2 regions of the Variovorax sp. UC122_21 genome follow, and region 1 is predicted to be linked to the other one. Evidence: riboswitches for the same ligand, from Rfam matches in the RefSeq annotation. Region 1 holds a riboswitch; the other holds the start of a gene.
The links. Region 1 has a riboswitch for glycine ahead of ACHMXE_RS38970 (D-amino acid dehydrogenase). Riboswitches for the same ligand answer to the same signal wherever they lie in the genome.

Region 2: another riboswitch for glycine. It lies ahead of gcvT (glycine cleavage system aminomethyltransferase GcvT); the one in region 1 lies ahead of ACHMXE_RS38970 (D-amino acid dehydrogenase).

Annotation. Positions count from the first base shown of each region.
Region 1 is NZ_CP172004.1:5,561,398-5,568,934, forward strand. Features, by position in the region: gene ACHMXE_RS38940 (glycosyltransferase family 61 protein) at 1-21, opposite strand, end outside; gene ACHMXE_RS38945 (hypothetical protein) at 14-649, opposite strand; gene rfbC (dTDP-4-dehydrorhamnose 3,5-epimerase) at 931-1,479, opposite strand; gene rfbA (glucose-1-phosphate thymidylyltransferase RfbA) at 1,476-2,363, opposite strand; partial or broken gene rfbD (dTDP-4-dehydrorhamnose reductase) at 2,386-3,277, opposite strand; gene rfbB (dTDP-glucose 4,6-dehydratase) at 3,274-4,344, opposite strand; glycine riboswitch at 4,597-4,715, shown strand; gene ACHMXE_RS38970 (D-amino acid dehydrogenase) at 4,804-6,111, shown strand; gene ACHMXE_RS38975 (FIST N-terminal domain-containing protein) at 6,261-7,537, opposite strand, start outside.
Region 2 is NZ_CP172004.1:2,373,900-2,381,436, forward strand. Features, by position in the region: gene gcvP (aminomethyl-transferring glycine dehydrogenase) at 1-1,848, opposite strand, end outside; gene gcvH (glycine cleavage system protein GcvH) at 2,038-2,409, opposite strand; partial or broken gene gcvT (glycine cleavage system aminomethyltransferase GcvT) at 2,493-3,693, opposite strand; glycine riboswitch at 3,709-3,815, opposite strand; glycine riboswitch at 3,836-3,920, opposite strand; partial or broken gene ACHMXE_RS23525 (alpha/beta hydrolase) at 4,130-4,903, opposite strand; gene ACHMXE_RS23530 (amidohydrolase family protein) at 4,900-6,243, opposite strand; gene ACHMXE_RS23535 (FAD-dependent monooxygenase) at 6,248-7,537, opposite strand, start outside.

The DNA.
Region 1 (7,537 bases):
ATGCGCGTTTTCGTCATGCAACACATCTTCGCCAGGCCCGATCAGATAACGCGTTTCCCGCAATCGCGATCGAATCATCGATTTCGGCGACGAATGCATTTTTCGGATACTCGGGTGCGCCGTCGACGCCTTCGCAAAAATTTCCAGGCGCCTCGTGAAAAATACGGGCAGCACCTATTCCCGCCGATGCAAGCGAATAAACCGAACTGACCTGCAGATCCACGGAGCAGGGTCGCGACAAAAAAGAAGGCGGCAGGCCTGCCAAGAACCCAGACAGCGCCATCACGGAGTCGAAATGCGCGAGCCGCTGCGGGAGGCGCCCTTCAGTCGCGCCGAATTTCAGGTAGTGCAACAAGGGGCTCAAATTGGCGGCAGCCACGTCCGGATACTCATCCAGATACCATTGCGGATCGAATCGCTCACTGGGTGGCTCGCCCGCCCGTTCTCCGATTTCCAGGTAGTGCTGCAGCGGATTGCTCCGCGTGGCACGCAGCTCCGGATGGCGGTCCAGATACCAGCTGGTATCGAACATTCGGTTGGGATTGCCCTTCAGAAAGCCGCCGTCGAGGAAATGCTCCCAGGGGTTGCCGATCACCTCATTCGCTTGAAATCCCTTGCGGTACCAATCGGCGTCGAAAAGCTCGGACAAGGACGGCCGCTTGCGCGGAATCCGCCTGCGGATGGCCCCCTGGCGGCCGCAAGCAGAGTAGCTTTCTTTTCCTGAGTCGAAGTGCTTCTCACGACTTTGCAGCCTTCACGCTGCCGAATTCATTTGCGAATATCTCCGTACACAATCCCGCGCATGCGGCCGAGTCCGCAAGGTCGATAGGTGGTCTCATCGTTGCTTGGCTTTTTTTATTGGAAATGCCTGGTGCGCCGCCGAACCCGATTCGGCAACCCCTGGAAATCGAAAACTCCGTCTGCCGACGCCTATCCCGGCAGTTCGGCCATGGCAAAACTGGGCGCCGCCGCATCCTTGGCGGACAGCAAGGGCGCCATGCCGATCTCTGGCCATCCGATGGCCAGGGTTTCATCGTTCCATGCAATGCAACGCTCATGCGTCGGCGCGTAGTAGTCGGTGGTCTTGTAGAGAAAATCGGCGGAATCGCTCAACACCAGAAACCCGTGCGCGAGGCCCGCAGGCACCCACAGCTGCGTCTGGTTTTCTTCCGAAAGTACGCTGCCCACCCATTGGCCGAATGTCGGCGAAGAACGACGAATGTCGACAGCGACATCGAACACCGCGCCGCGCGCCACGCGCACGAGCTTGCCTTGCGGCTGTCGGACCTGGTAGTGAAGCCCGCGCAGGACGCCCTTCGCCGATCGCGAGTGATTGTCCTGAACGAACTCGACATGCTGGCCTACAGCCTCGTCGAACGCCTTTTGATTGAAGCTTTCGAAGAAGAACCCGCGCGCATCGCCGAACACCTTCGGCTCGATCAGCAAAACGTCCTTGATGGCCGTCTCGGTCACCTTCATGGTTGCGCTCCTTCGGTCAGCAGGCGACTGAGGTACTTGCCGTACCCGTTCTTCTGCAGCGGCGCTGCCAGCTTTGCCAATTGCTCGTCGTCGATGAAGCCGTGGCGCCATGAGATCTCTTCGGGACATGCGATCTTCAGCCCCTGGCGATGCTCGAGCGTTGCGATGAACTGTCCCGCCTCGAGCAGGCTTTCGTGGGTACCGGTGTCCAGCCACGCGTAGCCGCGCTGCATGATCTGCACGTTGAGCTGGCCGAGGTCGAGGTAGGCCTGGTTGACCGCGGTGATCTCTAGTTCGCCGCGCGCGCTGGGCTTGACGGCCTTGGCGATGTCGACGACCTGGTTGTCGTAGAAATAGAGACCCGTGACCGCGTAGTTGCTCTTGGGCTTGGCCGGCTTTTCCTCGATGTCGCTGGCCTTTCCCTGGGCATCGAATGCGACCACGCCATAGCGCTCCGGATCCTGCACGTGGTACGCGAAGACCGTCGCACCGGTCGCATGCGCATCGGCATTTCCAAGCAACTGTGCGAAATCGTGCCCGTAAAAGATGTTGTCGCCCAGCACGAGAGCGCTCGACGCGTTGCCCAGGAACTTCTCTCCGATGATGAAGGCCTGCGCCAACCCATCGGGACTCGGCTGCACCGCGTACTGCAGGTTGATGCCCCACTGGCTGCCGTCGCCCAGCAATTGCTGAAAGCGCGGCGTGTCCTGCGGCGTGCTGATGATGAGAATTTCTCGCATGCCACCGAGCATCAACGTGCTGAGCGGGTAATAGATCATCGGCTTGTCGTACACCGGCAGCAGTTGCTTGCTCATGGCGAGCGTTGCCGGGTGCAACCGGGTGCCGGAACCGCCGGCGAGGATGATGCCTTTGCGTTGCGTCATGGGGGTTCTGCTTTCCTGTGAATCAGAGAATTTCGCGCAGCATGCGCGCGACGCCGTTCTGCCACGGCGGAAGCACCAGGCCAAAGGCGGCCTGCAGCTTGCTCGTATCGAGGCGCGAGTTGTGCGGCCGCGTGGCCGGCGTGGGAAAGGCGCTGGTAGGCACCGCCTCGACCTGCTGCGGCCCGGCCTTGAGCTCGACGCCGGCCTGCTGCGCGAGTTCGAGCACGTAGCGCGCGTAGTCGTACCAGTTGGTCTCGCCGCCCGCGATCGCGTGATAGAGCCCGACCTTGGAAGGGTCCTGCAAGGTGGCGCGAATGGCATGGGCCGTGATGTCGGCCAGCAGCTCGGCACCGGTGGGGGGCGCCGAACTGGTCGTCGATGACGGTCAGCTTGTCGCGCTCCTTGGCCAGCCGCAGCATGGTCTTGGCGAAGTTGCCGCCGCGCGCCGCATAGACCCAGCTGGTGCGAAAGATCAGGTGCTTCGCGCAGTGCCGCGCCACCAGCTGCTCGCCCTCGAGCTTGGTGCTGCCGTAGACGCTCAGCGGCCCGGTCGCATCGTCTTCCTTCCAGGGCTTGCTGCCGCTGCCGTCGAAGACGTAGTCGGTCGAGTAGTGGACCATCAGCGCGCCGATCTCCTGCGCGGCCTGCGCCACCACGCCGGGCGAGGTGGCGTTGAGCTTGCGCGCGAACTCGGGCTCGCTCTCCGCCTTGTCGACGGCGGTGTGGGCGGCGGCATTGACGATCACGTCGGGGCGCACCTGCCGCACGGTATCGGCCAGTTGCTCGGGCCGGCTGAAGTCGGCGTGGAAATCGGTGCTGTCGAAATCGAGCGCGACCAACTCGCCCAGCGGCGCGAGGCTGCGCTGCAGTTCCCAGCCGACCTGTCCGCCCTTGCCCAGCAGCAGCAGCTTCATGCGGGGGCCTTCGCGTCGTACTGCTTCTCGACCCAGGCGCGGTAGGCGCCGCTTTGCACGTTACGCACCCAGTCGCCGTTGGCGAGGTACCACTCGACCGTCTTGCGGATGCCGGTGTCGAAGGTCTCGGCCGGCTTCCAGCCGAGCTCGCGCTCGAGCTTGCGCGCGTCGATGGCGTAACGGCGGTCGTGGCCGGGGCGGTCGGTCACGTAGGCGATCTGCTCGGCGTAGCCCTTGCCGTCGGCGCGCGGGCGCAGTTCGTCGAGCAGCGCGCAGACGGTCTTCACGATCTCGATGTTCGGCTTCTCGTTCCAGCCGCCCACGTTGTAGGTCTCGCCGAGCCGGCCGGCCTCGAGCACGCGGCGGATGGCGCTGCAGTGGTCCTTGACGTAGAGCCAGTCGCGCACCTGCATGCCGTCGCCATACACGGGCAGCGGCTTGCCGGCCAGCGCGTTGACGATCATCAGCGGGATCAGCTTCTCGGGGAAATGGAAGGGGCCGTAGTTGTTCGAGCAGTTGGTGGTGAGCACCGGCAGGCCATAGGTGTGGTGCCAGGCGCGCACGAGGTGGTCGCTGGCGGCCTTGCTGGCCGAGTACGGGCTGTTGGGCTCGTACTTGTTCTCCTCGGTGAAGGCCGGGTCGGTCTTCGAGAGCGAGCCGTAGACCTCGTCGGTCGACACGTGCAGGAAGCGGAAGGCCGCCTTCTGGTCGGCCGGCAGGGCGTTCCAGTGGCCGCGCACCGACTCGAGCAGGCGGAAGGTGCCGAGCACGTTGGTCTGCACGAAATCCTCGGGGCCGTGGATCGAGCGGTCCACGTGCGATTCGGCCGCGAAATTGACCACCGCGCGCGGCTTGTGCTCGGCCAGCAGGCGGTCGAGCAGCGCGCTGTCGCCGATGTCGCCCTGGACGAAGATGTGGCGCGGATCGTCCTTGAGCGAGGCCAGGGTCTCGAGATTGCCGGCGTAGGTGAGCTTGTCGAGGTTGACGACCGGTTCGTCGCCTTGGGCGATCCAGTCGAGGACGAAATTGGCGCCGATGAAGCCGGCGCCGCCGGTAACCAGGATCATGGGGTCCCCTGTGCTGTGTGATTGCTGAGTTGTTGGGTCGAAGCCGCGCGGGCGCGGCCGGGCGTGAATTATCCCACCCGTGCGCAAGGCCGAATCCTCCGGTTGGCGGGTGTGTGCGGCGCGCCTACAATCGCCACCCATTGCAGGAGAGCGGGCCGCATGCATCGCGCAGGCAGCCCCACCGAAGGCGCAAACTCCCATAAACGCTCAGGTCGGCTCCACGCTTCGCGCGGGGCCTGTACTGCAACCACTGAAACGCCGTCTGGAGAGCCAGCACCAACGCCCATCGCGGTCGTGCTGCGCCGAAGGAGCAAGTCCGTTGCGAGGTGCAACGGATGAAACTCTCAGGTACCGAGGACAGGGGGAGCGGCAATTGGACGGCCGTCCGGTTGCGCGCTATCTATTCAGTAGCACGACCTTCACGCCGTTCAAGCGCTTCGACCTCGAAAGGTACTTGAAATGCGCGTGATCGTATTGGGCGCCGGCCTGCTCGGCGTGACCTCGGCCTACTACCTCCAGCAACTCGGCCACGACGTGACCGTGATCGACCGCCAGGCCACCCCGGCAGCCGAAACCAGCTTCGCCAACGGCGGCCAGATCTCGGTGAGCCATGCCGAGCCCTGGGCCAATCCCAGCGCGCCGCTCAAGGTGCTGCAATGGCTGGGCAAGGAAGACGCCCCGCTGCTGTTCCGCATCCGCGCCGACATGCGCCAGTGGCTCTGGGGCCTGCAGTTCCTGCGCGAGTGCACGCCCGCGCGCACGCGCCACAACATCGAGCAGATCGTGCGCCTGGGCACCTACAGCCGCGACACCTTGCAGCAGCTGCGCCGCGACGCCGGCATCCGCTACGACGAGCGCACGCAGGGCATCCTGCACTTCTACACGACGCAAAAGGAGTTCGACGGCGCCCTCGCGCCCGCCGAGCAGATGCGCGCGCTGGGCTGCGAGCGCCAGGTGATCTCGGCGGACGAGGCCGTGAAGCTCGAGCCCGCGCTGGCCCACATCCGCCCGCAACTGGCCGGCGCCACCTACACGGCCGAGGACGAATCGGGCGACGCCAACCGCTTCGCGCGCGAACTCGCGAAGCGCGCGGCCGAGGCCGGCGTGAAGTTCCTGATGAGCCACACCATCACCGCGCTGCGCGAAGTGGGCGGCGCGATCGACCATGTCGAGGCCACCGACGCCGAGGGCCGCTTCCAGCGCATCCGCGGCGATGCCTTCGTGATGGCGATGGGTTCGCTGAGCCCGCTGCTGGCGGCGCCGCTGGGCATCCGGCTGCCGATCTATCCGGCCAAGGGCTATTCGGTCACGCTGCCGGTGAAGGACGCGAGCAAGGCCTACCAGGTCTCGCTGACCGACGACGAATACAAGCTGGTGTTCTCGCGCTACACCTCGGAATCGGGCGACCGCATGCGCATCGCCGGCACGGCCGAGCTCAACGGCTACGACCGCGACCTCAACCGCGTGCGCTGCGAAGCCATCGTACGCCGCGTCGAGCAGCTGTTCCCCGGCGCCGGCGACACCGCCCAGGCCCAGTTCTGGACCGGCCTGCGCCCGGCCACGCCGAGCAACGTGCCGCTGATCGGCCGCACGAAACTCGCGAACCTCTACCTCAACACCGGACACGGCACGCTCGGCTGGACCCATGCCTGCGGCTCGGGCAAGTCGATCGCGCGCATCGTGAGCGGGCTGGCGCCGGAGGTGGATTTCGCGTTCACGGGGCTGCCCAGGCCCGTGACCGGAATGGCACGGCCCGCATTGAGCTAAGGCCCGGAAAGCGGACTGCCGCACGCAGAGGACGCGAAGGTTTCGCGAAGGACGCGGAAGAAACCGTCAAGAAGAATTTCTTGATGGTTTTCTTCGCGACTTCCGCGCTGCTTGGTCTTCCTTCCGCGTTCGGCTGTCCGATCCCGATTTCAGTCGTCCGCCGTGAACACCGTCAGCACCCCCGTGTAGCCATACACGTGGTGCCGCGCGATCTCGCCCGCGGCGAAGAAGCCGACCAGCGGCACGTCGCCCAGCGCGTGGCGCACGATCTGCAGTTCGGCGCCGGGTGCGCCGAAATGCGGGCCGCCACGGCCCGAGCAGCTCACGTAGACGGCGCCGGCGATGCGCCGCGCGGGATGCGGCGCCGCCTCGGCCTCGCCGGCGGCGACGGCGCGCGCGGTGGCCAGGGTCTGTTCCTCGGGCTCGAGCTCCTCGCGGATCTCGGCGCAGATGCGCATCAGGTCGGCGCGCGCGGCCTGGGCGTTGCGGCGGCAGAAGCTCAGGCGCATGCCGGCCTCGGCCACGTCGGCGATCGCGATTCCGCGGCGCGTGGGGTCGAGGCCGATGATGTGGCGCACCAGCACGTCGGCGCCGAGGTCGCCGGTGCGGCGGATGCCGTCGCTGCCGGCATCGACCAGGCCCACCAGGGTGGCGCGCACGGCCTCGATGGCTTCCTGCGGCCGCTCGAGCGAGACCTGCAGGTCGGCCAGCAGCACGTCGAGCGCGGGCTCGCCGTCGAGCTGCAGCACGAGGTTGCCGTCGGCCTCGGTGATCGCGCGCTCGCGCGCGCTGCCCGAGCGCAGCGGCTGGCAGCCCTGCGTGACGCGCGACACCAGCCGCACGCCCTCGCCGAACACCACGCCCGACAGGCCGCCCGAGAACACGCCGCCGGCCGCGCCCTGGCCGCGGATGTTGCCGTTGCCGCCGACCGCGAACTGCAGCGCGCCGCCGCGGCCCGAGGAGAGGCCGCCGAACAGGTAGCCGGTGTCGGTACGCCCGGCCATCTCGCCGATGAGCTCGGTCAGGTCGGGGGTGGCGGGATCGGCATGCACCAGCGCCGTGTGGGCCTCGAAGCCGCTCATCTCGGAACTGGCGAGCGGCGCCACGCCCGAGAACACGCGGTACTGGTCGCTCGGCAGGGCGCAGAGCATCAGGCTCAGGCCGGGCTCGTCGAAGTACTCGGCATTGTTGGCCGACACGCCGACGCCCACGGTGCCGGCCCAGTCGGTCACCTCGGGCAGCTCGGCGCTCAGGTGGTCGAGGATCTCCCGCGCGTCGACCGCATAGTGGTCGGTGATGTAGAGCAGCCCGAGGGTGGGTGCCGAGGCGTAGTCGGGCAACGCCATCTGCGCGCGCAGCTGGGCCAGCACGAGGCCGGCCGCCATGCGCCATTGCGGATGGGTGGCGTGACCGGAGGGAAACAACT
Region 2 (7,537 bases), 3.2 Mb from region 1:
GGGATTGGTGCCGTGCGCCGACGAGGGAATCAGGCAGATGTTGCGGTGGCCTTCGCCCTGGGCCTCGTGGAAGGCGCGGATCGCCAGCAGGCCCGCGTACTCGCCCTGCGAGCCGGCATTGGGCTGCAGGCTGATGCCCGCGTAGCCGGTGGCTTCGCAGAGCCAGGCGCGCAGCTGGGCGTCGAGCTGGGCATAGCCCTGCAGCTGCTCGGCCGGCGCGAAGGGATGGATGTTCGCGAACTCGGGCCAGGTGATCGGGATCATCTCGCTGGTCGCGTTGAGCTTCATGGTGCAGCTGCCCAGCGGGATCATGCTGCGGTCGAGCGCGAGGTCCTTGTCCGACAGGCTGCGGATGTAGCGCAGCATCGCGGTCTCGCTCTTGTGGGTGTTGAACACCGGATGCGAGAGGAAGGCGCTCGCGCGGCGCAGCGCCTGCGGGATGCGCGGCGCGGTGTTGGCGGCCAGCTCCTCGAAGCGCGGCATCGGCGTGCCGGCGGGCACGAACAGCGCCCACAGGGTCTCGACGTCGGCGCGCGTGCTGGTCTCGTCGAGCGAGATGCCAAGGTGCTGCTGCAGCCGCTGGCGCAGGTTCACGTTGGCGGCCTGCGCGCGCTCGAGGATCTTCGCGGTGTCCTCGCCGGTGCGGATGGTCAGCGAATCGAAGGCGGTCTCGTTGACCGGCTCGCGGCCCATCTGGGCCAGGCCGCGCGCGAGGATGGCGGTGAGCGCGGCCACGCGCTGCGCGATGCGCGTGAGGCCGTCGGGGCCGTGGTAGACCGCGTACATGCTCGCGACCACCGCGGGCAGCACCTGCGCGGTGCAGATGTTCGAGGTCGCCTTCTCGCGCCGGATGTGCTGCTCGCGCGTCTGCAGCGCGAGGCGGTAGGCGGGGCGGCCATGGGTGTCGACGCTCACGCCGACCAGGCGGCCCGGCAGCGAGCGCTTGAAATCGTCGCGGCAGGCCAGGTAGGCCGCGTGCGGGCCGCCGTTGCACAGCGGCATGCCGAAGCGCTGGGTGGTGCCGCAGACGATGTCGGCATCCCATTCGCCGGGCGGCGCGAGCAGGGTCAGCGCCAGCAGGTCGGCCGCGACGCAGAAGGCCGCGCCGTACTGGTGCGCATGGCCCGCGAGCGGGCGCAGGTCGTGCACGTGACCGGTGGTGGCCGGGTACTGCGCCAGCACGCCGAAGAATTCGCCGCTGGCCATCAGGTGCGGCAGGGTTTCCGAAGCGGTGCTGACCTTGACCTCGATGCCCAGCGGCGCGGCGCGGGTCTTCACCACCTCGATGGTCTGCGGATGGCAGTCGCCCGAGACCAGGAACACGTTGCTCTTGCTTTTGACGCTGCGCTTGGCCAGCGTCATCGCCTCGGCGGCCGCGGTGGCCTCGTCGAGCATCGAGGCATTGGCGATCGCCATGCCCGTGAGGTCGCAGACCATGGTCTGGAAGTTGACCAGCGCCTCCATGCGGCCCTGCGAGATCTCGGCCTGGTAGGGCGTGTAGGCCGTGTACCAGGCCGGGTTCTCGAGGATGTTGCGCAGGATCACGCCCGGCGTGTGGGTGCCGTAGTAGCCCTGGCCGATGAAGTTGCGGAACACCTTGTTCTTCGCCGCGATCGCCTTGAGCTCGGCCAGCGCGTCGGCCTCGGCGGCCGGTGCCGGCAGCCGCATCGGCTTGCTGCGCCGGATCGCCGCGGGCACGATGCCGTCGATGAGTTCGGCGCGCGTGGCCGACCCGATCACGGGCAGCATGCGCGCCTCGTCGTCGGCATCGATGCCGATGTGGCGGGCGATGAATTCCTCGGCGTTCTCGAGTTCTTGCAGGGTGGGCAGGGCGGCGGGGGTGGGCATGGCGGGCAGGGGAGGAAGGGGCGGGGGGAGCGGACTTCCGGACGCAGAGGACGCGAAGGTTACGCAAAGGGCGCGAAAGAATTCGATGAAAAAAGAACCAGGCAGAGGGCGATGCCGAAGCCGGTTCTCCTTTTTGCGTTCTTCGCGAAACCTTCGCGTCCTCTGCGTCCGGCAATCCGATTTCGGAACTTAGGCTTCTTCGGCGAACTTGCCGTAGGCGGTTTCGTCCATCAGCGCGTCGAGCTGCGCCGGTTCGGACAGCTTGACCTTGAAGAACCAGCCTTCGGCCAGCGGCGCGCTGTTGGCGAGCGAGGGGTCGGCGCGCAGCGCTTCGTTGACTTCGGTGATCTCGCCCGAGACGGGCATGAACACGTCGGCCGCGGCCTTCACCGATTCGACGACGCCGGCGACATCGCCCTGGGCGAAGCTCTTGCCGACCTCGGGCAGGTCGACGAAGACCACGTCGCCCAGCGCGTCCTGCGCATGGACGGTGATGCCGACCGTGGCGTTGCCGCCCTCGGCCTGCACCCATTCGTGGTCCTTGGTGTACTTGATGGTCATGTTGAAAAACTCCTCGTGGATAAAAAGTGGCCGATGCCGGGGCGTAGGTTAGCCGCGACGGCGGTCCGCCGGATGTCCGGTCGTCAGCCGCGGTAGTAGCGCGTCGGCACGAAGGGCAGGGTCGACACCTCCATCGGCACCGGCTTGCCGCGCACGATGGCCTGCACCCCGGGTGCCGGGCTCGGCGAAGGCGGTGGCCACGTAGCCCATGGCGACCGGCCGGTCGGCCGTCGGGCCCAGCAGGCCGCTGGTGACCTGGCCGATGTCCTGGCCCTCGAAGGACTGCAGCGGCGTACCGTCGCGCACCGGGATGCGCTCGAGCGCGACCAGGCCGACGCGGCGGCGCTTGAGCGTGTCGTGGTCGAGATGGCCGGCCGCGCCGGTGGCCGCCACGAGCTGGGCCAGGATCTTCTCGGCGCCGGGGAAGCCGCCCGCGCGCGCGCCGCCCGTGCGGCGCACCTTCTGGATCGCCCAGTTGAGCGAGGCCTCGACCGGCGTGGTGCTGGTGTCGATGTCGCTGCCGTAGAGGCACAGGCCGGCCTCGAGCCGCAGGGAGTTGCGCGCGCCCAGGCCGATGGGCTCGACCTCGGGCTGGGCCAGCAGCAGCCGGGCCAGCGCCTCGGCGTCCTTCGCGGCGACCGAGATCTCGAAGCCGTCCTCGCCGGTGTAGCCGCTGCGCGTGACGAAGGCGGCTATGCCGCCGATCTGCACCGCGCCGCCGGTCATGAACACGAAACGCTCGATGCCGGGAGACAGCCGCGCCAGCGTGGCCGCGGCCTGCGGGCCCTGCAGCGCGAGCAGCGCCTGCTCGGGCAGCGGCTGCACCTGGCAGCGCTGGCCGATCCTCTGCTGGATGTGGGCGATGTCGGCCACCTTGCAGGCGCCGTTGACGATCACGAACAGCGAGCCGTTGCCTTCGTTGAAGAACATCAGGTCGTCGAGGATGCCGCCCTGGTCGTCGAGCAGCAGGCCGTAGCGCTGCTTGCCCGCGGGCAGGTCGATCACGTCGACCGGCATCAGGGTCTCGAAGGCGGCCGCGGCATCGGGGCCGGACAGGCGCAGCTGGCCCATGTGGGAGATGTCGAACAGGCCCGCGGCCGCGCGCGTATGTTTGTGCTCGGCCATCAGGCCGGCGGGGTACTGGACCGGCATCGAATAGCCGGCAAACGGCACCATGCGGGCGCCGAGTTCCAGGTGCAGCGCGTGCAGCGGGGTCTTGAGCAGTTCGGATTCGGGGGCGGAAGCAGCCACGGGGCACTCCTGGGGGCAGCAATCGAATGCCATGGCTCGCGCCATGGGGCCACCCCTGCTGTCCGCTTTACCTGAGAGATTCGCCCCACGATCGGGGTTTGCTCCTTCGGTGGACCGGGCGCCTGCGGCACCGGCCTCTCTCCAGCAAGGAAACGCCGTCCCGCGAAGGCCGGCGCTGTGTCAGTCCTTTTGCCTGAGCGTTCGGGGGTTCCCCTGCGCCTTCGGCGGCCCCGTGCGGGGCTCTCTCCTGACCCGGGCGAGTGTAGTGGATTGCGGGCGGCTTCAGCCGCGGTCGCGCAGCCGGTCCGACAGTGATCGGCAGATGGCGTCGTGGGCCCGGCCGGCGGCGGCCGAGTGGGCGAAGAAGCCGAAGAACGGGTGGAACATGTCGTCGAAGGCCAGCAGCCGGGGTCGGAACGCCGGCCGCCTCGAGCCGGTGCGCGTAGGCCAGGCCTTCCTCGCGCAGCGGGTCGTGGCCGGCGACGGCGATCAGGGTCGGCGGTAGGTCCGCGACGTTCGCCGCGCGCAGCGGAGACGGCGGCACCTCGGCGGCGCGGTGGGCCGAGGCCCCCATGCAGAGCCGGGCGATCTCGCGCAGGTCGGCGGGCGCGAGCATCGGGTAGTCGATGCCGCGGGCCTCGATCGCGGCCACGTCGCGCGCCATGTCCAGGCCCGGCACCACCAGCAGCTGGGCCGCCAGCGGCCGCGCATGGCCGCGCAGCGCCAGCGCGGCGCAGGCGGCCAGGTTGGCGCCCGCGCTTTCGCCGGCCAGGGCGACCCGGGACGGATCGCCGCCAAGGGTTTCCGCATGGTCCAGCGCCCAGCGGGTCGCGGCCAGCGCATCGTCGTGCGCGGCCGGGAACGGATGCTCGGGCGCCAGCCGGTAGTCCACCGAGACCACCACCGCTTCGACGTCGCGGCAGAGCTTGCGCGCGATGTCGTCCATCAGTTCGACGCTGCCGAGCACGAAGCCGCCGCCGTGCAGGAACACCACGGTGGGCAGCACAGCGTCGGCCGAGACGGGCCGGTAGACCCGCACCGGCACGCGCAGGCCCTGGTGTTCGGCGATGCGGTCCTCGGTGGAAGCCACGACCGGCAGCGTCGTGCGCCCGCGCGCCGCCATCACCGCGCGGCGCATGCGTTCGCGCGCCTCGCCGGGCGTGCCGGAGAACGGCGGCGGTGCCTTGTTCGCGCGCATCGCCGCGACGATCGCGGCGAGCTCGGGATCGAGCGGCGCGCTCATTGCAGCCCCAGCACATAGGCCTGCGAATCCGCCGCGCGCTGCCGCAGCCGATCGAGGTCCACATCGAGCAGGCGGCCGTCGCGCTTCACCGGCCTCCCCGCGACGAACACGCTGTCGACATTGCCCGGATGGGCCGCCAGCACCACCGCGCCGACCGCGTCGGAGACCGGCGCGAGGTTCAGATCGTCGGCGCGGATCAGCACCACGTCGGCCTGCTTGCCCGGCGTGAGCGAGCCCACCTTGTGCGCCAGCCCGTTCGCCTGCGCGCCGGCCACGGTGGCGAAGCCCAGCACGTCGCGCAGGCCCAGCGTCGCCGGAGCGTTCGTCGTCTTCGAATGGCCGCCGCCCATCCACGAGCGGTAGTACGCCAGGGCATGGCGCATCTGCGTGAACATGTCGCCCGCGCACTTGGTCTCGGTGTCGCCGCTGAGGCTGGGCCGGATGCCCACGGCCAGCAGCCGGTCGAACGGGATGTCGCCCATGCCCTGCGCATTGAGCTCGCAGTGCACGCCGAGCGAGGCGCTGACGCCGGCGTCGGCCATCATCGCGAACTCGTCATGGTGCGAGCAGCAGCAGTGCACGAAGGTCAGGTCGTCGCCGAGCACGCCGGCCTCGTGCATCTGCGCGATGCCGCGCACGGCGGCGTTGCGCGCGTAGGCGCCCATGTGGATGCTCGAGCGGATGCCGAGTTCGCGCGCCAGCCGCAGGTCGCCGAGCCAGGTCTCGCGCTGCGCCATCTCGGGGCCGCGCGCGGCCATCGCGAGCGTGAGCAGCTGGTCGTCGCTCGAGAAGTAGCGCTCACGCAGCCGCCTGATGTCCTGCGGATGGCCGCGCTCGCTGCCGAACATCCACGAGGCGCCGTCGACCAGCGGCCAGCCGTGCGCGAACACGCCGCGGATGCCGGCGTCGCGCAGCGCCGCGATCGCCGCATCGGAATGCTCGGGGCTGTTCTGCACGTGCGACCAGTCGAGCATGGTGGTGATGCCGCTGTCGAGCGCCGCGACCGCGCCCAGCAAGGTGCCGGTGTAGACGTCCTCGGGACGGTAGGCCGCGCCCTTGGCGCCCAGCATCTCGGCGAAGTAGATCTGCGAATCGATGTCGGCATAGCGATGCCGCACGCAGCTCTGCCAGGTGTGGCGATGGGTGTCGACGAAGCCGGGCAGCACGATCATGCGGTCCGCCTCGATCCGTTCGGCCTGGGGGGCATCGATGCGCGGCGCGATCGCGACGATGCGCTCGCCCTCGATCAGCACATCGCCGCGGCGCAGCTCGCCGATGTCCGGGTCCATGCTCAGCACCCAGCCGCCCGCGATCAGCAATGGCCTGTCGTCGTTCTTCATCGCATCACCTCCTCATCCAGCGCGAGAGTTCGGCCTCGACCTCGGCGGCGCGCGCTACGTCCGCGCCGGCCCAGGCCACATAGGCATCGGGCCGCACCAGCATCGCCTGCACGCCGCGCATGGCGGGCGGCACGCGCGCCACGCGGGCCGGCACCAGGGTCACGGGCAGGCCATGCAAGTCCAGCGATTCGAACTGGCGCGAATTGCCTTCGAGATCGAGCAGCAAAAAGCGCCGCTCGCGCAGCAGCTCGGCGACGCGCACCGAGCGGCCGTCGCGCGTGACGAGGTCGAAGTCGGGCAGCCGCTGGCCGGCCTGCGGGTGGCGGTCGGCTTCTCCCGCGCGACCTGGGTAGGGCTGCTCGAGCCCGCACAACTCGAGCACCAGCTGGCGCTGCACCTCGGGCAGCGGAATGATGTGCCGCGCGAGCCGGCGCTTGAGCGCCACCGCATCGGGCTCGAAGTTGAACTGCAGCACGCACTGCGCCTTCACGCTCTCGAGCAGCGCATGCATCACCGGCAAGCGTTCGGCGTCGTAGCTGTCCAGCGTGGCCTCGTCGGCCACGCCCGTGACGACGTTCGCGAGCTTCCAGCCCAGGTTGAAGGCATCCTGCAGGCAGAAGTTCATGCCGACGCCGCTGGCCGGGTAGTGGATGCGCGCCGATTCGCCGACCAGGAACACGCGCCCCTGGCGCAGGCGGGGCACGGCGCGCATCTGATCGTCGAAGCGCGAGGCCCAGCGGAAGCCCTCGATGCCGTAGTCGCTGCCGAGCACGTCGCGCAGGCACTGCTTCGCTTCCTCGAGCGTCACCGGCTCGTCCTTGGTCGCATGGCGGCGATCGCGGTGCACGATGTTGAAGCGCGTGATGCCCTCGCCGAAGGCATAGCCGCGCACCCAGCCCATCTCGTTGTCGGCGCCGGTGCGGCCGCCGGGCCAGGGCGCGCTGAGTTCGGCGTCGATCACGATGCCGCGGAAGGTGCCCGAGTGGCCCTCGAAGGGCATGCCGCACTGGGTTCGCACGGTGCTGCGGCCGCCATCGGCGCCCACCAGGTACCTGGCGCGCAGGGTCGATGTTGCGCCCGACGGGTCGGCAACCTCGATCTCCACGCCCTCCGTGTCCTGCCGCACGGCGCGTACCTCGGCACCGCGGCGAAGCTCGGCGCCGCTTTCGGCCGCCCAGTCCCAGAGGATCTCCTCGGTCAGGTTCTGCGGCAGCCCGAGCGTGAAGCCGAAGCGGGTGTCGAGGTGCTCCCACTCGATCGACTGGAAACCGGCCCAGATGTGGCTCGAGCGGAA